One region of the Oribacterium sp. FC2011 genome, then DNA from elsewhere that is predicted to be linked to it. Evidence: riboswitches for the same ligand, from Rfam matches in the RefSeq annotation. Region 1 holds a riboswitch; the other holds the start of a gene.
What was found. Region 1 has a riboswitch for thiamine pyrophosphate ahead of T357_RS0115315 (YkoF family thiamine/hydroxymethylpyrimidine-binding protein). Riboswitches for the same ligand answer to the same signal wherever they lie in the genome.

Region 1 (8,149 bases):
TGATGAGTTTTATTATGAGCATCTTAAGGATGATTATAGTCTGGATGACTTCGTTGTTTCGGATCTTCATGAATTTACGGATTATATTCATTCCTGGGTGCCACAGAATAGTATACCTGTCAGACCGGCACAGTATGATGAAAATGGCAATCTGAAATTTGAACCGGAGCTAAGTATAAAAGACGGCGACAGCGTATACATGTGCCATTTAGGATTTGATAAGGATGGAAAGATATATTACATACGTCCGGTGATCATGGATTGAAATGAATCAAAAACCCCGTCCCCTGAGAACTATGGGTACGGGGTTTTGACTCGTTTTGCAAACTAAATGACACATTAACCCGTGCCCGGGATCATTCCACTCCAATAACCCTTGCTATATGCATTGCAAGGTAGCCTACCTCTGCATCCTGGTACGATTTCTTCAAAAGCCTGCTCATCTGATTGCAGATGTCAGCGGAAAGTTTAAATGTGTCCGGATACTTCAGCTCCATGTAATCATTAAGATTCATTTTCAGAAGCTCTCCGGTTTCGATGCGTGTCACCATATAGCGGATATGATTCATCATACGGTTGTATCCGAGGGAGGTGACTTCAAGCTTGTGCCCGGTCTTTTCTTCTATATAAGAGATACAGTTACGCACTATCTGTGCGGTCTGAAGAGATCTGGCAACATTTTCATTAACGATGGCAGAGTGAACGTGCAGCGCGATAAATCCGATCTCATCTTCATTTATGACGAGTCCGAATTTTTGCTCCAGAACAGGTGCAACGGTTTCCGCCACCTGATATTCCATATGAAAGAGAAGGCGAATGTCATCCTTCAGAGGATTTCTGATACTTTCGCCTTTTTTTATTCTCTGGACAGCAAATGCCAGGTGATCTGCCATAGGGAATACTATGGTTCTGTCTACTTTCCCAAAAGCCTTTTCTGCTTCATCAAGAACAGCATCCGAAATCTCAAGACATACAGGATCCACCGCGTTGACGATGGACATGGCATTGCCACGTTCCGTTGTCTTTTCCAGTGAGTAGATGGAGGCATCTTTGGGAAGGTCCAGTCTCTCAGAGATCTTTACACCGAATCCTATACCCTTATGGAGAACCAGATAAGATTTAAGCCCCTCATCATTTTCCGGGTCAGCCGAAATATTGTTATCAACACCCACAACAATGATAGAATTATGATTTAAAACTTTTCTGACACGATACATAGTTTATATTTATCCTTCGTCTAAAAAACCCCTCCCAGGCAGTTCCTGAAAGGGGTTGTGAATCTCGAATCTAAAGCTGATCAGGGTTTTAGCTCTGTATCGCCATTATATGTTTTTTATCCGAGAATGTCGATAGCAATTAAATCTTCGCCCATATTCACCTTTCCGGTCTTGATGAGACGAACCTGCATGTTGTCATCGAGGTCGGTGCAAAGAACAGGAGATGCGGTTGAAGGAGCATTCTTGCTGATGAAATCAAGATCCATCTTAAGCATCGGATCACCCTTCTTAACCTTCTGACCGTTCTCAACAAGAACTGTAAAGCCCTGACCGTCAAGCTTAACGGTATCGATACCCATATGGAAGAGCATGTTGATGCCATCCTCGGTTTCGAATCCGATAGCGTGCTTTGTGTCAAAAACAAATGTTACTTCGCCGTCGCAGGGAGCATAGAGAGTACCGTCTTCCGGAATCATGCATGCACCCTGTCCCATCATGCCGCCGGCAAATGCCTCATCCGGAGTCTCTGAAAGTTCCTTGGCTTCACCGTTGAGAGGGCTTCCGATAATTATGGTTTTAGTTACTGTCTTTTCTGAAGCAGAAGCGGTTTCCTGTGATAATGTTTCTGCATTGGCATTAGCATCTCCATGATACTCTGTTGAAGGCTGTGTCTCGAGATAATCCTCAAGATTTGACTTTACAACAGTAACTGAAGGTCCGTAGATAACCTGTACGCCTGTACCTTTATGTACAACACCTGATGCGCCTGAAGCCTTGAGCATACCATCATTTACAAGTTCAGGCTTCTTAACTGTTACACGAAGACGGGTAGCGCAGCAGTCAACGTCAGAAATATTTGCCTTACCACCGAGACCCTTCATGATAAGGTCGCTCTTTTCATCTGTAACGTCTGAGTTTTCACCGTCCTTCTTTGCAAGATAATCCTTCTTGCTGTAGAGACGTGTTTCCTGATCGTCATCTTCGCGACCCGGTGTCTTAAGATCAAACTTCTTGATAAGGAAGCTGAAGATAAAGTAGTAAAGCAGGAAGTAAATGATACCTACAGGAATTATAAGCATCCAGCTTGTCTTCTCGTTACCCTGAAGGATACCGAAGAAGAACAGGTCGAGAAGTCCGCCTGAGAAGGTGAGACCAACTGCGATATTGAGCATATGTGCGATCATGTATGCTGAACCTGCGAGTATAACCTGTACTACGAAAAGCATAGGTGCAACGAAAAGGAATGAGAACTCGATAGGCTCTGTGATACCTGTAAACATTGATGCAAGAGCGGCTGAGAGAAGAAGACCTGCGGCCTGACCGCGCTTCTCAGGCTTTGCAGTGCGAACCATGGCAAGGGCTGCACCCGGGAGACCGAAGATCATGAAAATGAACTCTCCGGAGAAGTATCTTGTAGCATCTGCACTGAAGTGAGCAACATGCTGTGAATCTGCAAGCTGAGCAAAGAAAATGTTCTGACCACCCTGAACAAGCTTTCCTGCAACTTCCATCTGTCCGCCAACGGCTGTCTGCCAGAAGGGCATATAGAATACATGGTGAAGTCCGAATGGGATGAGTGCACGCTTGATGAGACCGAAGATAAGTGTTCCGATATATCCGCTGCCTGTTACGAGACCACCGAGAGCGAAGATTCCCTTCTGAACGAATGGCCAGAGGTAGAAGCTGAGGATACCCACTCCGATATAGGCAAATGTTGAAACGATAGGTACGAAACGTGAACCACCGAAGAAGGAGATGGCTGCGGGAAGCTCTATCTTATAGAACTTATTGTGAAGAGCCGCAACTCCGAGACCTACGATGATACCGCCGAACACACCCATCTGAAGGGTATTGATACCAACGATGCTTGTTACCGTTCCTTCAAGAACACCCTCTGCAACCGCACCGTCAACGATCATTCCTGTGATGTTGAGCATGGCTTCGATGGTGATGTTCATTACGAAGAAAGCGATCATGGCAGCGAGGGCTGCAACTTCCTTTTCCTTCTTTGCCATACCGATGGCAACACCAACTGCAAAGATAAGGGGAAGGTTACCGAAGATGGCACTTCCAACAGCGTTCATAATGTTAAGAAGTGCATTAAGCGGAGTACCGCTTCCGAGAAGTGCCTCCATATGATAGGTGGCAATAGTGGTTGGGTTTGTGAAACTGCTGCCGAGTCCAAGTAAAAGGCCTGCAACCGGAAGCATGGCGATAGGAAGCATAAAGCTTCGTCCTACACGCTGTAAAACTGAAAAAATGTTGTCTTTCATAGATCCTCCTTGATTTATCCGTTCGGTTCAGGACTTCATGTACAAAAAATGCCCCCGCGTTTACGCGGGGGCATAAAAAAACAGACACTTCACCACATAAACATAGAACACGTTTTATGTACAGTGAATGCCTGCGAACAGTAACATACTGAATTGAACATCAGTAGGTTAGCACCACGTCAGGCAAATGTCAAGAGGGAATTTAAACTATTATTGTACATCCAATCTCTTTTAGGGTAACAGTTCAGCCGGTGGACCAGGCTTTTGCTTGACTCATAATCTGCTTTACGGGGATATGAGTCATGTAGAATCAGACTTGGCATTGACTCATATCTGGCGTTTTGGTGATATGGGTCATGTAGAATCGGACTTAACAATGACTCATATCCGGATTTTAGAGTTTTGGGTCATGGAGCAGCAGAACTTGAATATCTACTACTCATTCGTACACCATGGTTAACAGGCTGAACTGTTACCTTTTAGGCGGTTCCAAACCATGGTCTGGGTCATGGAGCCGGTTTCTTCGAGTTCTTTCAGCATCAGTTCTTCTTTTTTCTTGGCGATGAGGGTTTTTGCGGCGGGAATCTTCCCCTTAGAATCCTGGTAAATCAAAAAACGTAGAGATAAGGTGAAAAAATTAGTGAAAAATTGCAGAATAATTTACTATTTAATAGTATGTGTTATTATTTATTTGTAAGCGTGCAGAAGAAAAGAGATAGATGGTATGAGAAAAACAAGATTGGCAGCAGCATTTTTTTTATTGACAATATTAGCGGGTTTTACAGCAATGGCCGGAACATGGAAAAATGATTCCAGGGGTTGGAGGTATGACGAAGGAAACGGTTCATATCCTAAGAACACCTGGCAGTGGATAGACGGAAACAATGACGGTATTTCAGAGTGTTACTATTTTGATGAAGATGGTTACTGTCTCATAAATACAACTACACCTAACGGCTGGGAAGTAGATTCAAACGGTGCATGGATTGTGGACGGTGTTGTTCGCACCAAGACGGCGAATGCATCAACCCCGGGTATTCCAACCGATCTTGATTCTGCAAGATGGTTAGATCTGACATCCCTGAATAGCAATAAAGTAGTTCTTGACGGAAGCAGATACCGCATAATGGCAGTAGCCTATGGCCGTGTATATAATCCTGATGAATATGTACGTATTCTTGATGCGGTAAGCAGAGGTGAATATATCGTAGATTCAAATACCGTATTTGAATATAAGTATACTGATCCTGCCACGACTCTTCCTGAATATCAACCGGGAGATACTGCGTTACAGTGGTTTGCACGTCTCTGCAATAATGGTTCTTTACGCCAGAATGACATATTTAAGGTTAAAGTCAGCGGAAATCATATCGATGCTTTTACCGATATCACATCAGAATACTGATTTATATATCCAAAGGGGACGGTTCTCGTAAGTGATCCGTCCCCTTTGGCTCTGTAAGATATATTTAAGACTTAAATAATGATATATTTAAGTCTTAAATAATGGTTGAATACTTAACAATTTAATGTTACATTTGAATCAATAATCCCGGGGTGCCTGATACAGGCTGAGATTAGACCCGTTTAACCTGATCTGCATAATGGCAGCGTAGGTAGCGATATTTGTAGAGACGAGTTTTCAACAGAAACTGGTTTTCTAAATACAGGTCTATATGTTTGATTCAGAAACCTCCGGGAAATAAATAACCGGAGGTTTTTTTATGTCACAAAATCCAGAAGAAAAACATTATGTAACTTACGGTTCACAGCAGAACTCTGATTGTGGCTGCGGCTGCGCCCTGTCACCGGAATCTGTTAAGATCACAGGCTGTCGTTTCGCCCTGAATATCATGGATGACAGGTACATTTCCATCATTCTGGGGGCTCTTCAGAAAACCGACACTTCCAAAATCTGGCAGGACACCGGAAGACTTTCAACGGTATACCGGGGAAAACAGATCCATGTTGAGGATGCGGTGAAAGCCTGCTTTGTCAATGCCTTTACCGAGGGAGTCCACATGACCATGGAAATGACTTTTTCCCGAGGCTGTCCCGGGGATGTTAATGCTGACGTAACCCTGGCAGAGGATGATGTTTTACAGAATGAACCACGGATCAAAGATATTCATTTTCCGGCAGACTGTAAGATCGCACTTTATCCCATGGGTATCCAAAACTACATGGAGCACATTGCAACAGTTGTAAATCATGCCATAGATTTAGGCATTTACGACAGATCCACACATTACTGTACTGTGTTAAAAGCTGATGTGCATGACCTTTTCTCATATTTTGATTACGTGAACACTTATTGCAGTGAGCACTTCAGTCATTATGTCTTTGAAGTAACCTTATCCGTTAACAGCCCGACAAAGGAGTAAAAAAATGCAGAATAAGAATGAGTGGAAATTAAAGGATGTTTTACTGGTAGCGATTTTAGGTGTTTTATTTGGAGTTGTTTATCTCGGATGTACCTATGCAGGCGGTTTTCTGTATGGATTACTGACCCCTGTCGGCCTTGCATCTCTGGGTTATGAACCGTTTTACGGTATTTATTTTATAGCCGGAGCTTTCGGTGTTTACATTCTCCGTAAACCCGGCAGCGGCATCATTGCCGAGCTTCTTGCGGCTATACTGGAATGTCTCAAGGGGAACTTTTTCGGTCCTATCATTATCTTATCCGGCATTGTTCAGGGCCTTGGTTTTGAGCTCATTATAATGCTTAGAAAATATAAGGATTTCAGTACAGCAGTCATGATTGCCTCGGCCGTTCTTTGCTCTGTATTTACAATGATCTACAATCTGATCATCAGCGGCTATAACCGGATTGCGGTTCCTGTTCTTTTGCTGATGCTGGGTGTCCGTATAGTCAGTGCTGTTCTCTTTGACGGACTTCTGGTGCCTGCATTGACCAAGGGCCTTGTTAAGGCGGGAATGCTCAAGGGATATGCTGTGGCTGATGCTGTGGATACGGACCTTTATGAATTAACCGGGATTGCATGATGACAGAAGAAAAAAGCTGTATGCTGGAACTCAGGGACGTGGTATTTCGATACAATCCTCACGGGAAAAGAAATATTCTTGATCATTTGTCCCTCAGCATAAGTGATAAAAGGATAACGGTTATAACCGGGCGGAGCGGCTGCGGGAAAAGCACTATGGCAGCGGTTTCCGCCGGCTTGTACCCGGAAAATGGAGGTTTTCTTGAGGGTGGCGGGATACTGCTTTACGGTAGACCTGTGGCGGACATGAATCCTCAGGAAAGAGCAAAGTATCTCACAGTTATGTTTCAGAATCCGGACCTTCAGTTTTGTATGCGGACTCTCAGGAAAGAGATGGAGTTTTGCCTGGAAAATCTATGCATTCCGGCATCAGAGATGGATCAAATGATACAGGAAGCGGCAGAAAACCTTGGCATAACAGAATTACTTGATAAACCATTATCGATTCTTTCCGGAGGAGAAAAGCAGAAGGCAAACCTGGCATGTCTTTTTCTCATAAAAAGTAATTGTATTTTTCTTGATGAACCTTTTGCCAATGTTGACGAGTCGTCAGCATTGGACCTTATCAAACAGATAGAAATGATGCACGATGCAGGCTTTTCCTTTGTGGTTATCGATCACAGACTGGACTACTGGCTTCCCGTTGCCGACGAAATAATCGTTCTTGGATCCGGCGGACAGGTGCTGAGAAGAGATATTAACAAAAAGAATCTTGAGGCTCATCATGATTTTCTTCATGACATGGGTCTTCTTTTTGATGTTTTAATAAGGAAAGATCTAAATAGTCAGATTGGTCCTGAATCTGCGGGAAAAACATTGAACTTTGATGAAAAGGTTTTAACAGAAGATGTTGACACCCGGGACTTCGCTGTAAGATTCAGTAATGTAACCATCCGTACGGAAAACCCCAAATGGAACAGAAAAGATATGGGAGAGATACTTCTGGAGGATGCAGGCGCAGTTTTTGAGAAGGGAAAAATGACTGCGATTTTAGGGCCTTCAGGCAGCGGCAAGACCACTGCCTTACTTTCCATATTAAAGCAGCATAGTTTCTCCGGCATTATCGAGGTAGAAGGTGAAAATCTGGCACACTGCAGACGTAAAGAGCTATACAGAAAGATTGGAATAGTATTTCAAAATCCTGCCAACCAGTTTATTTCCCAGAATGTTCAGGAGGAAATAGAATTAAGTATCAGGCAGTGGAACAGAAATATCGCAAAAGAACAATGCAGTAAAAAAGCGATTGAACTTCTCGCTGAATTTGGGCTGGATAGCTATCGACGATACAGCCCCTATATGCTTAGTCAGGGACAGCAGAGACGACTTGCGGTTTTGTCTGTTCTTGCCGGAGGACAAAGGATCCTTCTTTTGGATGAACCTACTTACGGACAGGATCATTTGTCCACAGTGGCCATTATGGATAGCGTGGCGGATAAAGTAGAGAGGGAAGAACTTACTGTAATCTTTATTACTCATGACAGAAAGCTTGCCCTGGAATATTCAGATTGTATCTACAAACTTGAGAACAGGAAGTTGCTAAAGATGCCCGATGCCCCAGGAGTTTAAAATACAGGCCATACTTTAACATTTTTTTTAGTCTGTGTAGTTATGAGGATTAAAGAATATTAGGGCGTTAAAAAGTGGCGTTATGAAA
Region 2 (8,149 bases), on a different contig from region 1:
CCTTTTCACTCAGAAGCTTCATGACTGATTCACTGTCAATCTGAAGTCCTTCCCTGAGCTTTGTAACATTACCATGCTCTACATATTTGTCGGGAAGGGTAATTGTGACAACTTTTGTTCCGGGATGATTCTCATGAACATAAGCCTCAACCTGTATGCCAAAGCCGCCTTGCTTGACATTTTCCTCAAGTGTAACTATGACCTTATGATCCTTGACAAGTTCATCGATCACATGGGTATCTATGGGTTTTACAAAACGGGCATTAATGAGAGTCAGATCATAGCCTCTTTTTATCGCCTTATCTCTGATATGTTCGGCGGTGGAAACCATGGAACCTGCCGCAAAAAGGGCAATGTCTTTTCCTTTAAATATTATCTCTGACCTGCCATACTCTATAGGCTCCTTAAACTCACTGAGACCCTGATAAGCCACGCCTCTCGGATACCTGATGCTTATAGGAAGAGGATACTTCATGGCAAATTCCATCATCATCTCAAGTTCACCTGCATTCTTAGGTGCCATCACAGTCATGTTAGGGATGGATGTAAGGAAACTGTAGTCAAAAATACCCTGATGAGTCTCTCCGTCAGAACCCACAAGACCTGCTCTGTCAATGCAGAAAACCACAGGGAGCTTCTGAAGACAGACATCATGAACTATCTGATCGTAGGCCCTCTGCAAAAAGCTTGAGTAAACCGCAAATACAGGCTTAAGTCCGTTGGAAGCCATGCCCGCAGCGCTGGTTACAGCATGCTGCTCAGCTATACCCACATCAAAAAATCTGTTGGGGAACTCCTCGGAAAATCTGGTGAGTCCGGTACCATCCGGCATAGCTGCAGTGATTCCGACAATCTTCTTATTGTCCTTTGCAAGCTCACATATTTTGTCTGAGAATACTTCTGTGTAGGTCTTTCCTCCGTTTGAGAGAGGCTTCCCGGTATTAACATTGAAAGGAGAAACCCCGTGATATCTTGCAGGGAATCTTTCCGCAGGTTTATAGCCCTTGCCCTTCTTTGTGATCACATGAACAAGGACCGCATGATTGATGCGTTTTGCCTCATTAATGGTGCGTTCAACCTCTTTTATATTGTGGCCGTCTATAGGACCGAGGTAAGTGATACCCATATCCTCAAAAAGCATTCCCGGAATAACCAGCTGCTTAAGAGAGTTTTTTGCCTGCTGTATCTGATGAACGAGGGCTTCACCAACCACAGGAACTTTCAAAAGAGTTCCTCCCACATCAACCTTCAGACGGTTATACCCGCTGGCAGAACGAAGACCGTTGAGATACTTAGACATTCCGCCTACATTTTTGGATATAGACATCTTGTTGTCATTGAGAACAATTATAAAATTTTTCTTCATGCGGGAAGCATTGTTGAGACCTTCGTAGGCGAGACCACCGGTGAGTGAACCGTCTCCTATAACGGAAACCACTGTATAGTTTTCACCTTTTATATCTCTGGCTTCAGCGATACCCATACCGGCAGAAATGGAGGTGGAACTATGTCCGGTTCCGAAGCAGTCGTAAGGACTTTCTGCACGTTTCGGAAATCCGCTTATTCCATGGTACTGTCTGAGCCCGTCAAAATCGTCCTTTCTGCCGGAAAGGATTTTATGAGTGTATGCCTGATGTCCGACATCCCATACTATCTTATCCTTAGGAAGGTCAAGTGCTCTGAATAAACCTATGGTCAGCTCCACTACGCCGAGATTTGACGCAAGATGTCCGCCGTACTCAGATGTTTTTTCTATTATGAATTTTCTGATTTCGGATGCAAGCTGCTGAAGCTCCTTATCATTTAGCTTCTTAAGATCAGCAGGTCCGTGTATATCATCAAGTAACATTTCGATAACTTTCTTTTATTTTTTACGATGGATCAAAAGATCTGTAAGTGAAATGAGGAAGGCCCGGGCGTCTTCATTGACACCCTCTAACTCTGTGAAACTGTCAATAGCTTCATGGGAAAGTTTTTTCACCTCAGCTCCGGCTTTTTCAAGTCCGTAAATGGAAACATAGGTGGTTTTCTGATTTTCTTCATCAGAATGTATAGGTTTTCCAAGTTCTTCCACTGTACTTGTTTCGTCTAAAACATCATCCTGTATCTGGAAGGCTACGCCTATCTTTTCGCCGATACCGGAAAGCTTTTTCAGATCATCCTCCGAAGCTCCCCCGAGTTCTGCTCCGATCATAAGAGCGCACTGGAGAAGTGCACCGGTCTTTAATCTGTAAATGAACATAAGCTGCTCATCACTTAAGGCTTTTCCTGTCATCTCTACATCAACTGACTGGCCGCCCAGCATTCCGTAGATACCGGATTTACCGGAAAGGATATTTACGGCTTTCACAAATGCCTGAGAGGATTCCGCCAATGTTTCGGCCGGGACATCAGTCTCTCCTGATCTCACTTTTTTAAGCTGCCGGTCAAATACCCCGGAAACCAGTTCAAAGGCGTAGAGTGTCAGTCCGTCTCCTGCAAGAGTACCCATATCCTCCCCATACTTATACCAGGTAGACTCCCTTCCTCTTCTGTATTTATCATTATCCATGCATGGAAGGTCATCATGACAGAGGCTGAAAGTGTGGATCATCTCCAGCGCAGTCATAAAGGAATGAACCACCGGGAGAAGGAACTCGTATTTTTCATTGCTCATCATATCTTTATAAAGCTCAAAGCTTTTCAGCATTAGCATGGGTCTTATGCGTTTTCCGCCTGCCTCAACTGAATAATCCATGGCATCGATAACAAGCTTCTGGAGGCCCTCCCGCTCAGGAAGATATGACTCTATAATTTCATTTATATTCTTAACTGTAAGCTCAAATTCATGAGAGAATTCCATCTTCATCCAACACCTTTACCTGTTTTTCAATCTTATCGATACTTAGAGAAGCCTCCTTCAGAAGAGACACACCTTTTTTATACATTTCAAAGGTCTTCTCAAGGCTGTCTTCTGTTTCCATACTTTCAAGGATCTCATCAAGTTCCGAAAATACTTCATTTAAAGGTTTTTTATTTTCATCAGCCTCAACGCCATTTACATAAGGATTTTTCTTTTTCACCGGCATACATCGTTCCTCCCGGAAAATCTTATTGATTTAAAAACGTAAATTCTTTCTGTCACATTCAACATTTTTAATTAACAAACGTTAATCACCTTTACAGATCAGGATTCATTAACAGATTCAATTCTGCTCTTGATGCTGCCGTCCTTCAAGGTTGTTGTGATAACTGAGCCAATGCTTACATCTTTCACACTTGAAACCTTGCCTCCGTCTTCATTTTGAAGATATCCGTAACCTGAGGATAGCTTACGTAAAGGACTTACCGCTTCAAGCTTTTCAGTATGGATCAAAAGTCTGTGTTTTGATTTCTCAATACTCTGCCTCATGACAGAAGGCAGATGTTCATAATCTCTGAGTCTGTTTCTTGACTTTAGCAGGCGGTCTCTCATGATGTTTTTAAACTCATCATAATCCTTTAACCGTTCTTTTTCGTCGGTCAGTTTATCCTGCATAAGCTGCTTCAGCTCATTTTTATACAGTATCTCCCTCTTTTGATACTCGCTGAGAATAGACTTGGGACTATGCTGATTGATCTTCAGCTTATACATGGAAAGCTTTTGGCGTTCATCCAGAATATGCTCTGACATGGAAGCATCCAGAGTTGCCCGGTAACCTGAAAGATCATTAAAAAGTTTATCAAGATCAAATACAGCCAGTTCGGCTCCAGCACTGGGGGTTGGAGCTCTCAGATCAGCAACAAAATCGGCAATTGTGGTATCTGTTTCATGACCTACAGCACTAATCACAGGTGTGTCGGCATCAAATATTGCCTGTGCCACTATTCTTTCATTAAATGCCCAAAGGTCCTCGATGGAGCCTCCGCCTCTTCCGACGATAATGACATCAAGTCCCATAAGATCCAGAGTTTTAATGCCTCTGACTATAGACTCGGCGGAACCTTCGCCCTGAACCTGTGCCGGATACAGAGTGATATCTACATATGGATTACGTCTTTTCGCAATCTGAATGATATCTCTTACAGCTGCACCGGTCTTGGCAGTAACCACACCTATCTTTCCGGCATATTGGGGAATCGGTTTCTTATACATTTCATCAAACATCCCCATTTCGGAAAGTTCTTTTTTCAGCTGTTCAAACTTTACATAGAGATCTCCAAGTCCGTCTGCGGTGAAGCTTTTGGCATAAATCTGATAACTTCCGCCCTTTTCATATACACCTACATTTCCGGTGCAAAGGACACTCATGCCATCCTCTAACTTAAACTGAAGCCCCGCACGATCTCCGGCAAACATGATGCCGGAAATCTGCGAAGCTGTATCTTTTAAAGTAAAGTAAATATGACCTGAAGAATGATATTTCAGATTTGATATCTCGCCTTTTATGGTAATGCCTGAAAGGGCAAAATCCTGAGCGAACATATTGGCAATATAGCGATTCAGCTGTGATACTGAATATGCTCGATTCGGCTTATTCATAACTTACTTATTATTCTTATTGATAAGGATATGAACACTCTTACCTTCCGAAGACTTCTTTTCTGTTATCTCGCCCTGAAGCTTACGGGGAGCTTTTTCTACTCTGGTAGACTCACGGCTGCCATCAACAAGTCTTGCAAGAACTCCGTTAACGAAAGATCCTGATTCGTTACCACCATACTTTTTAGCAAGCTCTATGGCTTCGTTTATAGCTACCTTCTCGGGGATGTCGTCATCATAGCTTATCTCATAAAGCGCGAGACGTATGGCTGTAAGATCAGTTTTTGTCATACGGTCTGTCTTCCAGCCTTCAGCTGATGAATTGATCCTTTCATCAAGTTCAGGAAGCTTATCTACGATCTTTTGTACTGCAGCTTCAAGTTCCTGCTGTTCTTCCTCGGAAACATTCTCAACCCTGAAGAGTACATCGCCGTCTTCATAATCAGGTGAAGCAAAATAGCTCTCCATCTGTGCAGGGATCTCATCTCCGGGATAAAACTGTGTGGAGAAAAGAAGTTTAAATTTGTGATCTCTTTCTTCTCGCTTATTCATATCTGTCCTATCTATATATTATTTCTATATTGCAAATGATTTAGTCATTTGTTTACGATCAATAGTTATACCTTTCGATAGTATAATTTTTGAACTTTACTCTGTGGTGACAACGCCGGAAATCTTAACATTAACATCAAGCACGTTAAGTCCTGTCATGGATTCTATGGCCTGAACAACCTTTTCCTGTACGTTCTTTGATACCTCAGGTATGGAGTAACCATATTTAACATTGAGACTTAAATTTACGGATACATGTCCTTCTTCTATGCTGGTGGTAACTCCCTTACTGAGGTCCTTGATACCCATTCTGGAAATGATCTCACCTGACCATCCTCCGTCCATGGAATCAACACCCTCTGTTTCTGTGGCAGCAATGCCTGCGATGATGGCAACAACCTCATCTGCGATTATCACCTGACCATCATCATCTTTTGAATATACAACGTGAGTCATTCTCTCCTGATTCTGTTCCATTAAGAGCCTCCCTTAAAAGTTGTGCAAATGCACATTTTACAGACATCTGCCTGATTTGTACAGAATATTTTCAGATTTAGGCATAGTCCGACAAATTTTTTTGTAATCTTGCGTCTATGATAGCACAATTCTGTATATTATGCATTAGGGAATCTTTTATACAAAAACCTGACTCCGAATTTATCTTTGATAAGCCGGTGAAAGTATGTGCCGTAGCTTAGACCGTTATATATTCTTTCAGTTTCTCATAGGTCTTGTCTCCTATTCGCTTTACATTTTTTATTTCTTCGATATCCGCAAACCCACCATACTTTTCCCTGTAATCGATAATGTTTTTGGCGGTTGCCGGTCCGACTCCCGGAAGAGATTCAAGTTCCTTCTGAGTGGCACTGTTAAGATTGATGCGATCTCCGGAATCATTATCCGCAGATGCCAGGGTTTCGATATCATCTGATCCATCAGATTCTTTATTATTTTGTACTTTCTCATCCGAGTCTGCATCAATCAATCCTTCCAGACTTTCAACATTTGAGAATTCTTCATCTGCTGATGAAAATTCAGTTGATTCTTTACCACGATTCTTTCCCGAATCTTCATTCTCGGAATCCACTCCGTATCCTTCTTTTTCTATAATAATCTTTGAAGACTTCTGTTCCGAGAAGGCATAGGCTGAATTATCCTTTTCCCTGCCTTTGGTCACATACCATAGTCCGCATAATACCATCAAGCCTATAATTATCAGTTGTTTTACTTTCTCGAGTTTTTTTTGCAGTTTATATTTATTCTTTTCAGTCATATATTTTATTCACTTTCTTTATATTAAATATTACTTTTATGCAACCAGATTTAACTTGACAGTTTTTCCTCATAGCTTATAATTTCTATGTAAACGCTAGGGGCGCTTTTGCTGAGATGATCTAAGGATCAACCCTTTTTACCTGATCAGGTTAGTACCTGCGTAGGGAAGCAAATATCTGACTATCCATGTCCGGATAGTAGTCTGCCCCTCCATTTTAAGGAGGTTTTTTTTATGTCAAAAAATGTCAGAACACTCGCTTACTGTGCGCTTTGCATCGCACTGGCTACCGTAACTTCAATGATCAAGGTCTTTGAATTTCCTACGGGCGGAGCTATCACTCTATGTTCCATGCTTTTCGCAACTCTTCCGGGTTTTCTTTTCGGACCTGTAGTCGGTCTCGTTTCCGGTGTAACTTATGGAATTCTCCAGTTTATTCTGGAGCCTTTTGTTCTTTCACCTGTGCAGGTTATCCTTGATTACATTCTTGCTTTTGGTGCTTTTGGTGTGTCAGGTTTCTTCTGCAGCAGGAAGAATGGGCTGTTCATCGGATATCTGGCAGCCTGTTGTCTTAGATGGTTCTTTTCTTTCTTATCAGGTTGGGTTTTCTGGGGCGAATATGCCTGGAGTGGTTGGAATCCGGCCGCTTACTCTGCGGTTTACAATTTGATCTACATCGGGGCTGAGGCGCTCGTGACTGTTGTGCTGTTGAAGGCCACTTCGGTATTCCATGCGTTTGACAGAGTGAAGGCTACGGTGGCTACGCAGGGTTAGTGATAAACCGGACCTTAAGGGATGTATTGGTGTATTGTAGTACTAAAAAATGATTTTAACAATGTCTGTTTTTAGACTATATATGAATGTGAAAATGCCCGAGCAGTCTGAAAGACCGGCTCGGGCATATGTTTTATTTCTGGATATTTATGGATGCAAATAACAGCACCTAAGAGTAGGCAAGACCACCTTGGTGCTGTTTACATAAATAATCATTAAAGGTTTTTCTGGAGTTTTGTGGCTTCGACGAGGTGCTGGGCAAGGACGGCAGTGGTTACGGTACCTACGCCGCCGGGGACGGGGGTTGCGGCTGAGGCTTTGAGGACGATCTGATCCCAGTCGCAGTCTCCGCAGAGGTTGCCCTGTTCGTCAACGTTAATTCCGACATCAATGACGGTGGCATCTTCTCTGACGTAACCGCTGCTTATTTTTTTGGCTTTACCGATGGCGGCAACTACGATGTCTGCTTCACTGGCAACGGCTTTGATGTTTTCTGTTTTTGAGTGACAGACTGTAACTGTGGCGTTCTCTTTGAGAAGGAGCATGGAGAGGGGTTTTCCTACTACCATGGATCTTCCGATTACGCAGACACGCTTTCCGGCCATTTCGATATTGTAGTCCTTGAGGATTTCCACAACTGCCTGTGCGGTGCAGGGGGCAAATGCATGCTTGTCACCACGCATCACACCGGCAACATTGGCATCTGTAATTCCATCAAGATCCTTTAGAGGATTCATTTTTTTCAGCATTGCCTCTTCGTCTATCTGTGCGGGAAGAGGTCTCATAACAAGGATTCCCTGGATTTCAGGGTCATCATTTATGAAGTCAAAGACTTCCTGGAATTCTTCGTTGGTGCAGTTTGCCGGAAGCTCATAATCCTTTACTTCCAGTCCGTAATCCACAAATCGTTTTTTGATGCTTCTTTCATAGGCGATGTCGTCTTCCTTCTCACCTACTCTCAGTACTGCGAGAGCCGGAAGGATTCCGTTGTACTTTCCCACAAAGTCCAGGCATTCGCCCTTTATTCTGTCTGCAATAAGCTTTCCTCT

Region 2: another riboswitch for thiamine pyrophosphate. It lies ahead of thiT (energy-coupled thiamine transporter ThiT); the one in region 1 lies ahead of T357_RS0115315 (YkoF family thiamine/hydroxymethylpyrimidine-binding protein).

The regions. Positions count from the first base shown of each region.
Region 1 covers NZ_JNJM01000023.1:50,386-58,534, forward strand. The annotation lists gene T357_RS0115295 (hypothetical protein) at 1-265, shown strand, start outside; gene T357_RS0115300 (PRD domain-containing protein) at 357-1,217, opposite strand; gene T357_RS0115305 (PTS sugar transporter subunit IIABC) at 1,334-3,490, opposite strand; gene T357_RS20515 (hypothetical protein) at 4,215-4,895, shown strand; TPP riboswitch at 5,034-5,127, shown strand; gene T357_RS0115315 (YkoF family thiamine/hydroxymethylpyrimidine-binding protein) at 5,215-5,874, shown strand; gene T357_RS0115320 (ECF transporter S component) at 5,879-6,496, shown strand; gene T357_RS0115325 (ABC transporter ATP-binding protein) at 6,496-8,061, shown strand.
Region 2 covers NZ_JNJM01000005.1:59,532-67,680, forward strand. The annotation lists gene dxs (1-deoxy-D-xylulose-5-phosphate synthase) at 1-1,849, opposite strand, end outside; gene T357_RS0105385 (polyprenyl synthetase family protein) at 1,865-2,848, opposite strand; gene T357_RS19035 (exodeoxyribonuclease VII small subunit) at 2,826-3,062, opposite strand; gene xseA (exodeoxyribonuclease VII large subunit) at 3,167-4,501, opposite strand; gene nusB (transcription antitermination factor NusB) at 4,505-5,053, opposite strand; gene T357_RS0105405 (Asp23/Gls24 family envelope stress response protein) at 5,150-5,530, opposite strand; gene T357_RS20045 (ComEA family DNA-binding protein) at 5,748-6,326, opposite strand; TPP riboswitch at 6,415-6,512, shown strand; gene thiT (energy-coupled thiamine transporter ThiT) at 6,561-7,100, shown strand; gene T357_RS0105420 (bifunctional 5,10-methylenetetrahydrofolate dehydrogenase/5,10-methenyltetrahydrofolate cyclohydrolase) at 7,316-8,149, opposite strand, start outside.